DNA from 4 places in the Janthinobacterium lyxosi genome. Region 2 is predicted to be linked to each of the others. Evidence: predicted binding sites of a transcription regulator. Region 2 holds the regulator's gene; each other region holds the start of a gene.

Region 1 (4,217 bases), on a different contig from region 2:
TTCAACAGGGCTGTTTGCATGGCGGGCAGGGCCGCTTGCGCCTGTTCTGGGCTGCCGAGCACGGCGCTGCCGATGGCGAAGGTAGCACCATCGATTTCGCTCGCCGTCATGGTCAGGCTGACTTTCTTGCCATCGAGATCGATCTCGCGTGTCAGCACGGCCGGTTTGCCTGGAAACAGGGCCGTGAACTGTGCGTCGGGGCTGCGATAGTCGCGCCAGTCGAATTTCGGACTGCAGGCGGACAGCGTGCAAGCTGTCGCGAGCGCGGCCAGGAAGAAGGCAAGTGATGGTTTTTTCATCAGCAGATGGTAGCAGTGCCGCCAGTCACGTGCAATCGCGCACGCGTGGCATTCACTGGGCGCCTTATATTTCACGCAGCACGCGCCGGTACTGGATCGCTTCGGCGACATGCGGCTGCGTGATCGTGGGGCTGCCCGCCAGGTCGGCGATACTGCGCGCCACGCGCAGTACCCGGTGGTAGGTGCGCGCCGACCAGTGCAGGCGCGCCATGGCGCCATGCAGCAGCTGTTCACCATGAGTTTCCAGGCGACAATGCTGTTCGATTTCCATGTTGCTCAAGCGCTGGTTCGCTTTCCCCTGGCGTGCCAGCTGCAAGGCATAGGCTGCCGCCACCCGCGTGGCGATGGACTGCGTGCTTTCGCCTGCGCCTGCGTGCCGCCCCAGCGCTGCCGGTGACATGGCGGCAACTTCGATTTGCAGGTCGATACGGTCGAGCAGCGGACCTGACAGGCGACTGTGATAGCGCAGCACGGCGTCGGGCGTGCAGCGGCAACGGCCGGAAGCGTGGCCCAGATAGCCGCACGGGCAGGGATTCATGGCGGCGATCAACTGAAAGCGGGCAGGAAATTCGGCCTGGCGGGCCGCGCGCGAAATGCTGATGACGCCCGATTCCATGGGCTGGCGCAAGACATCGAGTACCCGGCGCTGGAATTCGGCGATTTCATCGAGAAACAACACGCCGCAGTGGGCCAGCGAGATTTCTCCCGGGCGCGGCAGGTTGCCGCCGCCCACCAGGGCCACACCGGACGCCGTCTGGTGCGGCGCACGATAGGGACGACGTTTCCAGTGTTCCACCTTGAAGTGGCCGACGAGGGAGTGCACGGCGGCTGATTCCAGTGCCTCTTCATCGCTCATGGGCGGCAGCACGCCGGGAAAGCGGCTGGCCAGCATGGTCTTGCCCGCGCCCGGCGGCCCCACCATCAAGACGTTATGGCCGCCCGCGGCCGCCACTTCCAGTGCGCGTCGCGCTTGCAACTGCCCCTGCACATCGGCAAAGTCGGGATACGCAAAAGCGAGCGCTGCCAGCACGGGTTGATGGCGCTGCAGGGCGGTCTGGCTGGCGGGTGCGGCAAAATGCGCGCAGACCTCGAGCAGGCTGTGGGCGGGATAGATGCAGGCATCGCTGACCAGTGCTGCCTCGTCCGCGTTCGCTTGCGGCAGGATGAAGGCGCGCGGCGCGCCCGATTGGCTGCGCTGCATGGCTAAGGTCATGGCCAGCGCACCACGGATGGGGCGTAGCTGGCCCGAAAGCGACAGTTCGCCAGCGAATTCGTAGTGGTGTAACTGCTTGTCCGGCAACTGGCCGGAGGCGGCCAGGATGCCCAGCGCGATGGGCAAGTCGAAGCGGCCCGATTCCTTGGGCAGGTCCGCAGGCGCCAGATTGGCCGTAATGCGCCGCGCCGGCATCTCAAAGCCGCAGTTTTGCAGCGCGGCGCGGACGCGGTCGCGCGATTCCTTCACTTCCGTATCCGGCAGGCCGACAATGGTAAAGGCGGGCAAGCCATTGGCAAGGTGGACTTCGACACTTACCTCGGGTGCCTCCATGCCGGCCAGGGCGCGGCTTTTCAGGACGGCCAAACTCATCAGACTCCCCTGTGGCGCGAGCGCGGTCAGGATCAGTCTAGCGCTTGCAACGCTGTCAGGCTTGAGGTATGCCAGCAATGCCGTCTATAACGCGACCTTGCAGGCGGTACTTTATGCCTTTGGTTCGTTCAGGCGCGTTTCCAGTTCGATCAGGCGCAGTTCCAGTGCGTCCAGCTTGGCGCGGGTCTTGGCCAGCACTTGTGCCTGGATATCGAATTCCTCGCGCGTGACGAGATCGAGGCGGGCAAAGCCCTGGGTCATCATCGATTTCACGTTTTTCTCGATATCCTTGGCAGGCGAGTTTTCGATGGCTTGATGGATCTTGCCTTGCAAGTCGTTAAAGAAGGTATTCATGTCCATGGTCAGTCCTTTTATGGTGCGGCCTGTGCATCGCACCATTGCGGTGCACAGCGGCGTTAATCTGGTGCGAAACTGGGCGCTTCATTGTGCTTCAGCAGTCCGTCTCCGCATTCCTGGCGGCTTGCTGGGTATGTATGGACGGAAATGCACCTGTCAAGGTGGCAAGAGAGCTGGCACGTATTCTGCTAAAGAAGTGATGAACGCTTTGTGATCTCCAGCCAAGATTCTAAACCTCAACCGCTTTAAAAGTTCAATAAAAGGGAATCGCCATGAAGAATCTGTCCAAGAACATGACTTTAGTAGCAGCGTTGACGCTGGCCATGACCGCCGTGTGCGGCAGCGCCATGGCCCAGGATGCAGTGGCAGTGCCTGCTGCGGCCGAAGTCGTACCTGATAACGTGGTGAGCTACAACGTGGCGCTGACCAGCGACTACCGTTACCGCGGCGTGTCGCAAAGCCGTCTTGACCCGGCCATCAGCGGCGGTGCCGACTATACCCATAACCCAACGGGCCTGTATGTCGGCACCTGGTTGTCGAGCATCAAATGGATCAAGGATGGCGGCGGCGATACCAACCTGGAATGGGATATCTACGGCGGCAAGCGGGGCGAGATCAGCAAGGATTTTACCTATGACGTGGGTGGCCTGTACTATTTCTATCCCTCGAATGGACTGAGCACCAATGCCAACACTTTCGAGCTGTACGGCCAGCTCGGCTACGGCCCGATGTATATCAAGTACTCGCATTCGACCACCAATTTGTTCGGTGTTGCCGACAGCAAGAACAGCGGCTACCTCGACGTGGGTGCCAACGTGGAAGTGCATGATGGCTACATGCTGAACCTGCATGCGGGGCGTCAGAAGGTTGAGCACAACGATGCCCTCAGCTATAGCGATTACAAGATTGGCGTGACCAAGGACTTTGGCATGGCAACCGTTTCCCTGGCGGCAGTCAAAGCCAACATCACGTCGCTGGCACCGAATGGCAAGAACCTGGCGAAATCCGGTCTCGTGCTGACCGTGTCCAAAACCTTTTAAGCGAGACTGCCATGAAAATGATTACAGCAATCATTAAACCGTTCAAACTGGACGAAGTACGCGAAGCTTTGTCGGCTATCAATGTGCAAGGCATTACCGTCACCGAAGTGAAAGGTTTCGGCCGCCAGAAAGGTCACACGGAACTCTACCGTGGCGCTGAGTATGTCGTCGATTTCTTGCCAAAGACCAAGATTGAAGCGGCCGTCGATGACGCCATTGTCGACCAGGCCATCGAAGCGATCGAAGGCGCCGCGCGCACCGGTAAAATCGGTGATGGCAAGATTTTCGTCTACAACCTGGAACAGGTCATCCGCATCCGTACCGGTGAAACCGGCAACGAAGCGCTCTAAGGGGAATATTGATGCATAAAAATATAACAAAATTGCTCGCCGGGATAGCCTGCCTGTGTGCGTTTGGCATCGCCGCGCCGAGCTTTGCCGATGCCCCCGTCAAGACGGAAGCGGCTACGACTACTGCCGTCGCCGCCCCCGCCGTAACGCCGGTTCCCGACGCCGCGCCAGCTGCTGCTGCTGCTGCTGCTCCGGCCCCGGCCGCTGCCGCGCCAGCCGCCGCGCCCGTCGCCAACAAGGGCGACACCAGTTTCATGATGATCAGCACCTTGCTGGTGATTTTGATGACCATCCCCGGCCTGGCCCTGTTCTACGGCGGCCTGGTGCGCTCGAAGAACATGCTGTCGGTGCTGATGCAAGTGTTCATGGTGTTCGCGTTGGTCATCGTACTGTGGTGTATTTATGGCTACTCGATCGCCTTCACGGAAAAAACCGCCTTCTTCGGTGGCTTCGACCGCTTGTTCCTGAACGGTATCTGGGATACGGCCAAGGGCACGTTTGCCGCCACTGCCACCTTCAGCAAGGGCGTCGTCATTCCCGAGTTCGTGTTTGTCGCTTTCCAGGGCACGTTTGCCGCCATCACGTG
Region 2 (4,217 bases):
CACGGCCAGCAAGCATCTGGATGAGCCAGACTATTTCATCACCAATTTCAGCCTGGTGCGCATGGACTTGACGGGCAAGCCCAGCTATATCGTGTCGGGCACCAAGCTCACGCATTATCCGCTGGATGATTCATCCGATATCGACCAGCCTTTCGTGCGCAAGCTCACGCCCGGCATGCCGCCGATGAACATGAATGCGGAGCTGGCGCATATCGATCAGGACAATACCCGGCTGCAACTGCGCCGCAAGGTCGTGATCGACCGGGTGGCCAGTCCGAAGGCGCAGAACCTGACAGTCAAGACGGAAGCGCTGACGGTGTTTCCGGATGAGGAAAGAATGGAAACGGACGTGCCTGTCGATATCCTGACGGGCGCCTCGCGCATCAATGGCATCGGCATGAAGGCGAATAACGCTACCGGCGTGGTGGAAGTGCAGAATGCGCTGCGCATGGTCCTCCCGCCGAAACCGCGCCCGGCCGCGGCGGCAAAATGACAGAATGAAACAAGGAAACCATACTATGAAGAACATCTTGCTGTTGACCGTATTTTCTCTGGCCATGATGGGCGTGGCGCATGCCGAGAAGGCCGATTCCGAGAAGGAAGCTGTCATCACGGCACGTAGCGGCCATGTCGACGACATCAAGCAGGTGCGTACCCTGACGGGCGACGTCGTGCTGGTCAAGGGTACCTTGACCATGAAGGCGGGCCGGGCCCTGATCACGGAAGACCCGCAAGGCTACCAGTTCATTACCTTCTGGGCCGATCCCGGCAAACTGGCCACCTTCCGCCAGAAGCGCGATGGCGCGGGCGACCTGTGGGTCGAAGGCGAAGCGGAGCGCGTGGAATACGACAACAAGACGGAAGTGGTGAAACTGTTTTCCAGGGCCAAGCTGACGCGCCTGGAAGGCACAAAAGTGACTGACGTGGCCAATGGCGCCTTCATCTCGTATGACAGCCGCAAGGAAGAATTTGCGATGGAAAATTCGAATAGCGGCACCAGCACCCCGGATGGCGGCAGCGTGCGCATGGTGATCCAGCCGAAGCCCAAGGCACCGGCGGCGGAGAAAGCGCCGGCCACGCCCGCGCCAGGAAAGAAATAATGGACAATACACGTTGCGGCAGCACCCTGATCGTTCGCGGGCTGCAAAAAACCTATGGCAAGCGGCAAGTCGTGCATGATGTCTCGCTGCAAGTCGAATGCGGCGAAGTGGTCGGGCTATTGGGTCCGAACGGCGCCGGCAAGACCACCTCGTTCTACATGATCGTCGGCCTGGTGCCGTCCGACGGCGGCAGCATCGATATCAGCGGCGTGGACATTTCCCGCCTGCCGATCCACCGCCGCGCGCAGATGGGCCTGTCGTATCTGCCGCAGGAAGCGTCCGTGTTTCGCAAGCTGACGGTGGAAGACAATATCCGCGCCGTGCTGGAAATCCAGACCGTCGAAGGCCGTCCCCTGAAGAAGGCCGAGATCGAGGAGCGCCTGGATAAATTGCTGGCCGACTTGCAGATTGAAAAGTTGCGCGAGAACCAGGCGCTGTCCCTGTCGGGCGGCGAGCGCCGCCGCGTGGAGATCGCCCGCGCGCTGGCCACCGACCCGCGTTTCGTGCTGCTCGACGAGCCATTCGCCGGTGTCGACCCCATCGCCGTGATCGAGATCCAGCGCATCGTGCGCTTCTTGAAGGAGCGCAATATCGGTGTCCTGATCACCGATCATAATGTGCGCGAGACGCTGGGTATCTGCGACCGTGCCTACATCATCAACCAGGGCTCGGTGCTGGCGTCGGGACGCCCCGACGACATCATCGCGAACGAGTCGGTACGCCGGGTCTATCTGGGCGAACACTTCCGCATGTGAGCCAATGAAACAATCATTGCAGCTGCGCACTTCGCAGCACCTGGCACTGACGCCGCAGTTGCAGCAATCGATACGCCTGTTGCAATTGTCTACCCTGGAATTGCACCAGGAGCTAGAGCAATTGCTGACGGACAATCCCTTGCTCGAACGCCTCGACGATCCGCTCGACCGTTCGCTGCGCCTGCTGTCCGATGGCGCCTTGAGTTCCACGGCTGCGCCGGCCGAAGCACCGCCCCAGCCGCCAGGCCAGGAGGCGCCTGCAGCGCCGGCCGAAGCGGAAACCTTTGACGGAGAGGCCGCCGGCGACAGCCCGGCTGCAGCGGAGGGCGGCGACAGCGACTGGAGCGAGGCGAGCCGGGGCAAGGCGCCCGACGACGAAGATTCCCGCCCGCAACTCGAAGCCCATCACTGCACCCTGCGCGAACACTTGATGGAGCAGATGCGCGTGACGGTGCTCGAATTGCGCGACCGCGCGCTGGTCGAGCTGATCATCGACGCACTCGATGACAACGGCTACCTGGAAGAGTCGCTCGACGACATCCTGGCACGCCTGCCGCAAGAGCTGGAAATCGACGCCGACGAGATGCGCACGGCCTTGTCGCTGCTGCAAAGTTTCGATCCGCCCGGCGTGGGCGCGCGCAATGCGTCCGAATGCCTGGCGCTGCAAATCAAGCGTTTGCCGCACATCGCCATGGTGACGCGGCGCATGGCCCTCGTCATCGTGGAAAAGCACCTGGCCTGGTTTGCCCAGCGCGATTTCAACAAGCTGAAAAAAGCCCTCGATTGCGACGATGAGGACTTGCGCGAAGCGCAGACGGTGATTCGCCAGTGCAATCCGCATCCGGGTGCCGTCTTCGCCTCGGATGTGTCCGATTACGTGGTGCCCGACGTCGTCGTCAAGCGCGCGCGCAATGGCTGGCAAGTCACCCTGAACAACGACGTCATGCCGCGCCTGCGCGTGAACGCCATGTACGCCAACTTGCTCAAGCAGGGCAAGGGCGAGGGCGCCATGGGCGCACAGTTGCAGGAAGCCAAGTGGCTGATCAAGAATATGCGCCAGCGCTTTGACACGATCTTGCGCGTGGCGCAGGCGATAGTAGAAAGACAAAAGAACTTTTTCTCGCATGGGGCCGTTGCCATGCGCCCCCTTGTGCTCCGTGAAATAGCTGATACACTGGGTTTACACGAGAGTACTATCTCGCGGGTAACAACCCAAAAGTACATGCTGACCCCGCATGGCATGTTTGAGTTGAAATATTTCTTTGGTAGCCACGTCGCCACCGAAGCGGGGGGCGAAGCGTCATCGACGGCGATACGGGCATTGATCGTGCAACTGACAGGAGCAGAAGACCCTAAAAATCCTTTATCCGACAGTAAGATTGCGGACATGCTGGGGGAACAAGGCATGGTGATTGCGCGACGTACTGTTGCCAAATACCGGGAAGCGTTGAAAATTCCGCCAGTGAGCCTGCGTAAGTGTTTGTAAGTTTTTTTCGGTTCCTCTGCGGGCCGGATAGGATGGACCGCACGAACCCGATCATCTTTAGGAGTGTGTATGAATCTCACCATCAGCGGACATCATCTCGAAGTCACACCAGCCATCCGTGAATATGTACAAACGAAGCTGGAGCGCGTGAAACGTCATTTCGATCAAGTCATCGATATTGCCGTGATTCTGACCGTGGATAACCTCAAAGAGAAAGAAAAACGTCAAAAGGCCGAAGTCAACCTGCGTCTGAGTGGTAAAACTGTCTACGTGGAAAGCCTGGCGCAAGACTTGTATGCCGCGATCGATACCCTGATCGACAAGCTGGACAGGCAAGTGATGAAATACAAAACCAAAGTGCAAGGGCACGGTAAAGAGGCGATCAAGCATCTGCCAGACAACTCGGACGAAGAATTCGCCGCCGCCTAAGAACACCAAAAAACCTGCTGCGCGTCGCGATTTGCGGCCTCCGATGCTCACTGTGCATACGCACAGCTCCGCTTCTCAGCCACAACTCACATCCGCTCGCTACGGTTTTTCCACGTGTTCCACGGCCTGCGACTTTGAACCGGTTGTGATCAACTAGGGGCGCACCTTGCGCCCTTTTTTGCGCCCGAACCTGTCGAACGCAATGTTCCCTCGCAGGCGCTAGAATGTGGCCACTCTCACTTCTTTTCATTTTGCCATGAGCGACTTCGTCCAGACCTCCATCCGCAACCGTACGGGCCACATCGTTCTCGACCGCCCGAAAGCCTTGAATTCCCTGTCGCTGGAGATGGTGCGTGCCCTGAGCACGGCCCTGCTGGCCTGGCGCGCCGATCCGCAGGTGGACGCCGTGGTCATCCGCTCCAGCAGCGAGAAAGCCTTGTGCGCCGG
Region 3 (4,217 bases), on a different contig from region 2:
CGACGTGCGCATGCCGGGCCTCGACGGCTTTGAAGTCTGCCGCCGCCTGAAGGAGATACCGTCCTTGCGCCAGGTGCCGGTGATCTTCCTGTCGGCCCAGTACGATACGGACGACAAGGTGCGCGGCTTTGCGCTGGGCGCCGTCGATTTCATCGCCAAGCCCTTCCAGGCCGAGGAAATCCTGGCCCGCACCGATGCGCACGTGCGCCTGGCGCGGGCACAGCTGCAGCTGGCGCAGGAGCGCGCCAACCTGGAACGGCGCGTGGCCGAACGCACGGCCGAACTGGAGCAGGTGGCCAGCACCCTGGCGCGCGAAGTGCAGATCCGCCGCGCCAATGAAGAATTGCTGCGCCTGTCCGGCCAGGTCTTCGAAGCCACCCAGGACGCCATTTTGATCACGGATCCGGCCGGCGTCATCGTCACCGCCAATCCCGCTTTTACACGCATCACAGGCTATGCGGCGCAGGAAGTGGTGGGCACCGATATCATGCGCCTGCACGCCGAATACACGGGCGAAGCGGTGCTGCTGGCCATGCGCCAGGGCTTGCGCAGCAGCGGCTGCTGGTCGGGCGAGGTGCAAACGCGGCGCAAGAGCGGCGACACCTATCCCTGTTTGCTCAGTGTCTCCACCGTGCATGGTCCGGACGGCGCCGTCGTCAACTACGTGGGCGTCTTCCTCGATATCAGCGAGCGCAAGGCCGAGCAGCATCTGATCGACTTCCTCTCCTACCACGACGCGCTGACGGGTTTGCCGAACCGTGTGCTGCTGCGCGAGCGCTTTGAACAGGCGCGCGCGAACGCCCTGCGCGACAGCCAGCAAGTGGTGCTGATGTGCCTGGACCTGGACCGCTTCAAGAATATCAACGATTCGCACGGCCAGGCCGTGGGCGACAAGGCGCTGCAAGTGGTGGCGCGTTTCCTCTCCGGCTGCGTGCGCGAGGGCGACACCGTGGTGCGCCAGGGCGGCGACGAATTCCAGATCCTGCTGCAGGACGATGCCCTGTTGGGGCGCACGCTTGCGCTGGCGCAAACCATCCTTGCCGGCTTGCGCGAAGAGCTCAGCGTCGATGGCGAGCGCCTGGCGCTGACCACCAGCATCGGCATCGCCATGTGCCCGGCCGACGGCGATAGCCTCGACGACGTGCTGCGCCACGCCGACACGGCCCTGGTGCGCGCCAAGGAAATGGGGCGCGACCATTACGCCTTCTTCACGGAGCGCATGGGCAGCGATATCCGCGCCCGCCTGGCCATGCAGCAGCAGTTGCGCGGCGCCATCGGCCGCGATGAATTCGCCGTGCATTACCAGCCGCAGATGTGTTTGCGCACGGGCGCCTTGCTGGGCGCGGAAGCCTTGCTGCGCTGGGATAACCCGGTGCTGGGCAAGGTGCCGCCCGGCCTCTTCATCGCGCTGGCCGAGGAATACGGCTCGATCACGGCCATCGGCGAATGGGTGCTCGAAAGCGTCTGCGCGCAGATCCGCGCCTGGCACGACGCGGGCCTGGGCAGCATCAAGGTGGCCGTCAACCTGTCCGGTAAACAGTTCGCGCAGGACCGCACGGTGCCTTTCGTCGAGGCGACCTTGCGCAAATACGGCATCGCGCCCGCCTGCCTGGGTATCGAGATCACGGAAAGCACGGTGATGGGCGACCCGGACAAGGCGGTGGCGGCCCTGACGCGCCTGAAGGATATCGGCGTTGGCATTTCCCTCGACGACTTTGGCACCGGCTATTCCAGCCTGGGTTACCTGAAGCGCTTTCCCATCGACGTGCTGAAAATTGACAAATCCTTTGTCGACGACGTCACCACCAGCAGCAGCGACGCGGCCATCGCCCGTTCCGTCATCTCGCTGGCGCACAACCTCGACATGCGCGTCATCGCCGAAGGCGTGGAAACGCGTGAACAGGTCGACTTCCTGACGGAGCACGGCTGCGATGAAATGCAGGGCTATTATTTCAGCCGACCCCTGGCCGCCGCACCATTCACGGCCTTGCTGCGCGAACGGCGCACCTTGGTCGTGGCGTAAGAGCCAGCCCTTTAAGGGGCTGGTTCTAAGCGCTGCGGTGCGGCCGATGCACCATGCCGGTGCGTTCGCTGCAGCGTGGTGCGCAATGCTCACTATTCCTTCCCCTGACGCTGGCACATATCCTGCTTAGGTAGTCGCTTATTTACGCGATTGCCCCGCATGCCAGACAGCACCCGTCCAGCTACATCGAATGACGCCAGCGCGCACAGCGCCTGGCAGGCGCATTTGCGCCTGGGCTTTGCCTGGCACGATGGCGTCAGCCGCCTCGTCGAGCGCATGCATAGCGGCCCTTTGCGCGTGCAAAAGCCCCTGTATCCGGAAGGCGATACCGTCTGCCACGCCATCATCATCCATCCGCCCGGCGGCGTGGTGGGCGGCGATCAGCTGGCCGTCGATGTCACGGTGGGCGAAGGCGCGCATGCGTTTCTCACGTCGCCGGGCGCGGCCAAGTGGTACCGCGCGAATGGCCACGTCTCGGGCCAGCATATCGTGCTGCGAGCGGGCAGCGGCGCTGCCATCGAGTGGCTGCCACAGGAGAGTATCTTTTTCAATCAGGCTTGCGTGCGCCTGCGCCATGAAGTGGAACTGGCGGCGGACGCCAGCTACATCGGCTGCGACATCGTCTGCCTGGGCCGCAGCGCCTCTGGCGAAATTTTTAATAAGGGCAGCATCGCCCAGCAGGTGCAGATCCGCCGCGGCGGCAAGCTGCTGTGGTGGGAGCAGGGCGTGCTGGCCGCCGGCGGCGCGCTGATGGCCAGTCCCCTGGGCCTGGCCGGCCACACGGTATGCGCCACCCTGATCGCCGTCGGCACGCCTATTTCTCCCGCCGTGCTGGCCGCCTTGCGCGAGATCACTGTGCCTGCCGGTGCCGTGTTTGGCGCCACGCAGATGAAATCGCTGATGGTGGTGCGCCTGCTGTGCGGCGATAGCGAGGCGGCGCGCACGATCATGCTGGCCGCCTGGCAGCTGCTGCGCCCCGCCATGCTGGGGCGCGACGCCGTCGTGCCCCGCAGCTGGAACACTTGAACAAGGAAAGACATGGACCTGACTCCCCGCGAAAAAGACAAGCTGCTCATTTTTACGGCCGCGCTGCTGGCCGAACGGCGCCTGGCGCGCGGCTTGAAATTGAATTATCCGGAAGCGGTGGCCTTGATCAGCGCCGCCATCATGGAAGGCGCGCGCGATGGCAAGTCGGTGGCGCAGCTGATGTCGGACGGGACGAAAATACTCGCGCGTGCCGACGTCATGGACGGCATCGCCGAGATGATCCCCGACATCCAGGTGGAAGCGACTTTCCCTGATGGCAGCAAGCTGGTGACCGTGCACCACCCGATACCGTAACCATGTAAGCGACATTTACAGGAGCTCCTCATGACCCCAGGCGAATACAAATTGGAAGAAGGCGAAATCAGCCTCAATGCGGGACGCGCCACGGCCACCGTGGTGGTGGCCAACCGGGGCGACCGGCCGATACAGGTCGGCTCGCACTTCCACTTTTTTGAAGTCAATCCGGCGCTGGCTTTCGAGCGCTGGCGCGCCTACGGCATGCGTTTGAATATCACGGCCGGCACCGCCGTGCGCTTCGAGCCGGGCCAGCAGCGCACGGTGGAGCTGGTGGCGCTGGCGGGCGAACGCAAGGTTTACGGCTTCAATGGCGAAGTGATGGGCGCACTGCAAGACACTCCACCAGGAAAGGATTGAGATGGCCAGCATTCCCCGCAGCGCGTATGCCGAGATGTTCGGTCCCACCAAGGGCGACCGCATCCGCCTGGCCGACACGGAACTGTTCATCGAGATCGAGCATGACTACGCCATCTACGGCGAAGAAGTGAAATTCGGCGGCGGCAAGGTGATCCGCGACGGCATGGGCCAGTCGCAGCGCTGCGCGGCCGAGGTGATGGATACCGTCATCACGAATGCCGTCATCCTCGACCACTGGGGCATCGTGAAAGCCGATATCGGCTTGAAAAATGGCTTGATCTTCGGCATCGGCAAGGCGGGCAACCCGGACATCCAGCCCGGTGTGACCTTGCCCATCGGCGGCGCCACGGAAATCATCGCCGGCGAAGGCCTGATCGTCACGGCCGGCGGCGTCGACACGCATATTCACTTCATCTGCCCGCAGCAGATCGAGGAAGCCCTGATGAGCGGCGTGACCACCATGCTGGGCGGCGGCACGGGACCAGCCGTGGGC
Region 4 (4,217 bases), on a different contig from region 2:
CCAGCTACGCCAGCAAGCTGGAAAAGGACAAGCCTTCGCTGACGGGCCTGTTCCTGCACGTGGAGTTGGTACAGCCGCGTAACTCCGTACCGGGCGGCGGCAAGGGCAATGACGGCCTGGCGCCCGATCCCGGCTTTACGCCCGCGCAATACGACCGGCTGGCCCTGTTGTATATCGCCGCCAGTGTGCGCAAGGGCACGTGGCTGATCCCTGCCTTCCACGCCGTCCTCGATACGGGCTATGCGAACGGTCATGATGATCCACAGAACTTTTCCCTGGGCGAGTGGTCAGCCTCGCTTTCCCGCCTGCAGGTGGCCCTGCGGCAGCCCGATACTGGACAATAATGCCGTTTCCCTGGCGGCGGATTCGGCGCATACTATTGAAAGCATAGCCATTCCTGTCAGGGAGTTCAGGTGAGTATTGCCACGGATCATCAGGCGGATCGCCAGGCAGGCGCGCGCCATTCACTGCAGCGCGCGCAGCGCATCTTTGCCATGCGCGACGCCGTCCTTAGCGTCTGGGAACAGCGTGTGCGTGCCAACGTGCGCGGCGCGGACGAGTTGCTCACGCCCATCCTCACCAATACCCTGCCCGCCTTTTTCGATAACCTGGCCGAGGCGCTGACTCCGGGCCACCCGCGCGAAAACGCCACCAGCAACAGCAACGTTCCTGCCGTGCATGGCAATGAGCGGGCGCGCATGACCAATTACGGGCCGGAACAGGTGATCCAGGAATACCAGATCTTCCGCGACTGCTTTGCAGCCGTTGCGCATGACAGCGGCCTCACCCTGCGCAGCAAAGATTGGCATGTGCTCAACGAATCGATCGACGTGGGCATCCGCGAATCGATACGCGAATTTACCAGCATGCACGAAGGCTTCCGGCGCCGCATCGCGGCCGGCCTGTCGCACGACATGCGCAATCCCCTGGCCGTCATCAGCACCAGTGCCCAGTTGCTGCTCCGGCAGGCGGACCCGGAACGCGTGGTCTTGCTGGCGCACAAGATTGCAGAGTACAGCAAGCGGCTCGACAGCATGATCGAGGAATTGCTCGATAGCCTCAGCTATCACCGGGGCCAGCGGCTGCCGCTGGCCCTGAGCCAGTTCGATGTGCTGTCCGTGGTGCACGCCGTGGCCGGCCAGGTCAACCTGCAGCGGCCCGGAAAATGCCAGGTCAGCGGGCAAGCTGTCATTGGCTGGTGGTGCGAAAATTCGCTGCGGCGCGCGCTGGAAAACCTGCTCGGCAACGCCATCAAGTACGGCGACGACACCCCCGTCAGCGTGCACGTGGAAGCGACTCACGAACGCCTGATCATCAACGTCCACAATAGCGGCCCCGCCATCGCGCCAGAACAGGCCGAACGTATCTTCGACTACCTGCGCCGCGAAAACGACAGCCCCGCGCCAGGCTGGGGCATCGGCTTGCCCTTCGTGCAAAACGTGGCCGAAAGCCACGGCGGCAGCATCGCCGTCGACAGCGCGCCCGAGACGGGTACCAGCTTCATCTTCGACGTGCCCGTCGATTGCCGGCCCTTCGTCCGGCCCGCCGACGTCCCCAAGAGTGACAACTAGCGCACCAAATCGGTGCGAAGAAGGGTGCGACGCCACAATAGTGGTCATATTTACACCTGTTCGCGGCCACCCTGTTGGCACGCTTCCTGCTGAGCTATACGTAGACACGGCTCAAGGGAAATCACAACATGGCAAATTTTTTCAATGAAATGACTGCGGATGAAGTGGGTACGGACAGCAAGGTACGTGAACACTATCGTGAATTTGACAACTGGCTGGCGCAGCAATCCCCCGAGACCATCGCCCGCAAGCGGGCCGAAGCCGATCTGACGTTTCGCCGCGTCGGCATTACCTTCGCCGTGTATGGCGACGATGCCGGCACGGAGCGCCTGATACCGTTCGACACCATCCCGCGCATCATCCCCGCCGCCGAATGGGCGCAGATGCAGACGGGCCTGGTGCAGCGCGTGCAAGCCTTGAACATGTTCATCCATGATATTTATCATGAGCAAAACATCATCAAGGCGGGCATCATCCCCGCCGAGCAAATCTACAAGAACGCGCAATACCGCCCGGAAATGCAGGGCATTGCCGTCGTCTCCGACATTTACGCGCACATCGCCGGTGTCGATATCGTGCGCGCGGGCCAGGGCGAATTTTATGTACTGGAAGACAATTTAAGGGTGCCGTCGGGCGTGTCCTACATGCTGGAAGACCGCAAGATGATGATGCGATTGTTCCCGGAACTGTTCGCCCGCAACCGCATCGCCCCCGTCGACCATTACCCGGACATGCTGCTCGACAACCTGCGCTCCGTCGCGCCCAGGGGCGTGGATGACCCGACTGTCGTCGTCATGACGCCCGGCATGTACAACTCCGCCTACTTCGAGCACGCTTTTTTGGCCCAGCAAATGGGCGTCGAACTGGTCGAAGGCAAGGATTTGTTTGTCAACGACAACTCCGTCTACATGCGCACCACGCGCGGGCCCAAGCGCGTCGATGTGATCTACCGCCGCGTGGACGACGATTTCCTCGATCCGCTGGCCTTCCGCTCCGATTCCTCGCTGGGCGTGCCGGGCCTGTTGTCCGTGTATCGCGCGGGCCGAGTGACTTTGGCGAACGCCATCGGCACGGGCGTGGCCGACGACAAGTCGATCTACCCCTTCGTGCCCGACATGATCAAGTTTTACCTGTCGCAAGAGCCGATACTCAACAACGTACCGACCTACCAATGCCGCAAGAGCGCCGATTTGTCCTACGTGCTGGCGAATTTGCCCAAGTTGGTGGTCAAGGAAGTGCATGGCGCGGGCGGTTACGGCATGCTGGTGGGACCGGCGTCCAGCCTGGCGCAGATCGAGGACTTCCGCCAGCGCCTGCTGGCCAATCCGGGCGGCTACATCGCCCAGCCGACCCTCGCCCTGTCCGCCTGCCCAACGTATGTCGAGGCCGGCATTGCGCCGCGCCATATCGATCTGCGCCCGTTCGTGCTGTCCGGCAAGACGATTTCCATGGTGCCCGGCGGTCTGACGCGCGTGGCGCTGGGCGAAGGCTCGCTGGTGGTCAATTCTTCGCAAGGGGGCGGCACCAAGGATACCTGGGTACTCGAAGCCACATCCGCTTTTGCAGGAGAGAAAACATGCTGAGCCGCACTGCCGATCATTTGTTCTGGATGGCCCGCTACACGGAGCGGGCGGAAAACACGGCGCGCATGCTCGACGTCAACATGCAGACATCGATGCTGCCCCAGTCCGAGCAGGACGCGGAACAGGGCTGGCGCGCCACCCTGGGCATTTCCGAGCTGCAGAGCGCGTACGACCATCAATATGGCCGCGATGGTCAATTTCACACGCGCGACGTGCTCGACTTCATGGTGCGCGACCCGAACAACCCGTCTTCCATCCTGGCCTGCCTGACGGGCGCGCGCGAAAACGCCCGCGCCGTGCGCGGGACGTTGACGACGGAAGTGTGGGAAATCCAGAATGCCACCTGGCTCGACATGCAGAAGCGCCTGACAAGCAATTTGCTGGAAACGGACCCCAGCCAGTTTTTCGAATGGGTCAAGTACCGCTCGCATCTGTCGCGCGGCGTGACTTTGGGCACCATGCTCAAGGATGAAGCCATCCATTTCATCCGCCTGGGCACCTTCCTGGAGCGGGCCGACAACACGGCGCGCATCCTCGACGTGAAGTTCCACGGCGCGCGCGACACGTCGAAAGACATCACGCAGCGCGATTTCTACTACTGGGCGGCCCTGCTGCGCTCCGTTTCCGGCTTTGAAATCTACCGCAAGGTCTACCGCGACGTGATCACCCCGGCGCGGGTGGCGGAATTGCTGATGCTGCGCGGCGACATGCCGCGTTCCTTGCTGGCCTGCATGGATGACGTGGTGGAAAATTTAAAGCATATCCGCAACGATGTGTCCGCCGATACGGAGCGTTTCGCGGGCAAATTGCATGCGGAGCTGAAATTCGGCCATATCGACGACATCATGAAGGCGGGCTTGCACCTGACCCTGACGGAGTTTCTGGAAAACATCTACGACCTGGGCAACCGGGTCAGCCGCGACTTCCTCGTTCCCTTGGCGGCCTGATGCAGCTCACTATCCGCCACGAAACCCATTACGCCTACAGTGCGCCTCTGGCCTACACCATCCAGCAGCTGCACCTGACACCGCGTATCGAGCCGCAGCAGCGGGCCCTGTCCTGG

What was found. The regulator sigma-54, encoded in region 2, starts transcription at its own class of promoters, with help from an activator protein. The targets are predictions, from matches to a motif close to TGGCANGNAANCTGCTTT.
Region 1: ACQ4WP_RS09905 (TorF family putative porin) is a predicted target of sigma-54. The motif match lies at 2,416-2,433, and genes of this name have one in related genera.
Region 3: ACQ4WP_RS07035 (urease accessory protein UreD) is a predicted target of sigma-54. The motif match lies at 2,135-2,152, and genes of this name have one in related genera.
Region 4: ACQ4WP_RS15700 (circularly permuted type 2 ATP-grasp protein) is a predicted target of sigma-54. The motif match lies at 1,647-1,664, and genes of this name have one in related genera.

Annotation. Positions count from the first base shown of each region.
Region 1 is NZ_JBNYXM010000007.1:269,524-273,740, reverse strand. It holds gene ACQ4WP_RS09920 (hypothetical protein) at 1-299, opposite strand, end outside; gene ACQ4WP_RS09915 (YifB family Mg chelatase-like AAA ATPase) at 364-1,884, opposite strand; gene ACQ4WP_RS09910 (accessory factor UbiK family protein) at 1,996-2,244, opposite strand; gene ACQ4WP_RS09905 (TorF family putative porin) at 2,514-3,281, shown strand; gene ACQ4WP_RS09900 (P-II family nitrogen regulator) at 3,293-3,631, shown strand; gene ACQ4WP_RS09895 (ammonium transporter) at 3,643-4,217, shown strand, end outside.
Region 2 is NZ_JBNYXM010000023.1:53,319-57,535, reverse strand. It holds gene lptC (LPS export ABC transporter periplasmic protein LptC) at 1-493, shown strand, start outside; gene lptA (lipopolysaccharide transport periplasmic protein LptA) at 519-1,100, shown strand; gene lptB (LPS export ABC transporter ATP-binding protein) at 1,100-1,855, shown strand; gene ACQ4WP_RS21475 (RNA polymerase factor sigma-54) at 1,860-3,341, shown strand; gene hpf (ribosome hibernation-promoting factor, HPF/YfiA family) at 3,411-3,770, shown strand; gene ACQ4WP_RS21465 (enoyl-CoA hydratase/isomerase family protein) at 4,027-4,217, shown strand, end outside.
Region 3 is NZ_JBNYXM010000005.1:189,732-193,948, forward strand. It holds gene ACQ4WP_RS07030 (EAL domain-containing response regulator) at 1-2,023, shown strand, start outside; gene ACQ4WP_RS07035 (urease accessory protein UreD) at 2,183-3,049, shown strand; gene ACQ4WP_RS07040 (urease subunit gamma) at 3,062-3,364, shown strand; gene ACQ4WP_RS07045 (urease subunit beta) at 3,395-3,724, shown strand; gene ureC (urease subunit alpha) at 3,726-4,217, shown strand, end outside.
Region 4 is NZ_JBNYXM010000013.1:43,292-47,508, forward strand. It holds gene ACQ4WP_RS15690 (hypothetical protein) at 1-344, shown strand, start outside; gene ACQ4WP_RS15695 (sensor histidine kinase) at 414-1,571, shown strand; gene ACQ4WP_RS15700 (circularly permuted type 2 ATP-grasp protein) at 1,700-3,154, shown strand; gene ACQ4WP_RS15705 (alpha-E domain-containing protein) at 3,148-4,101, shown strand; gene ACQ4WP_RS15710 (transglutaminase family protein) at 4,101-4,217, shown strand, end outside.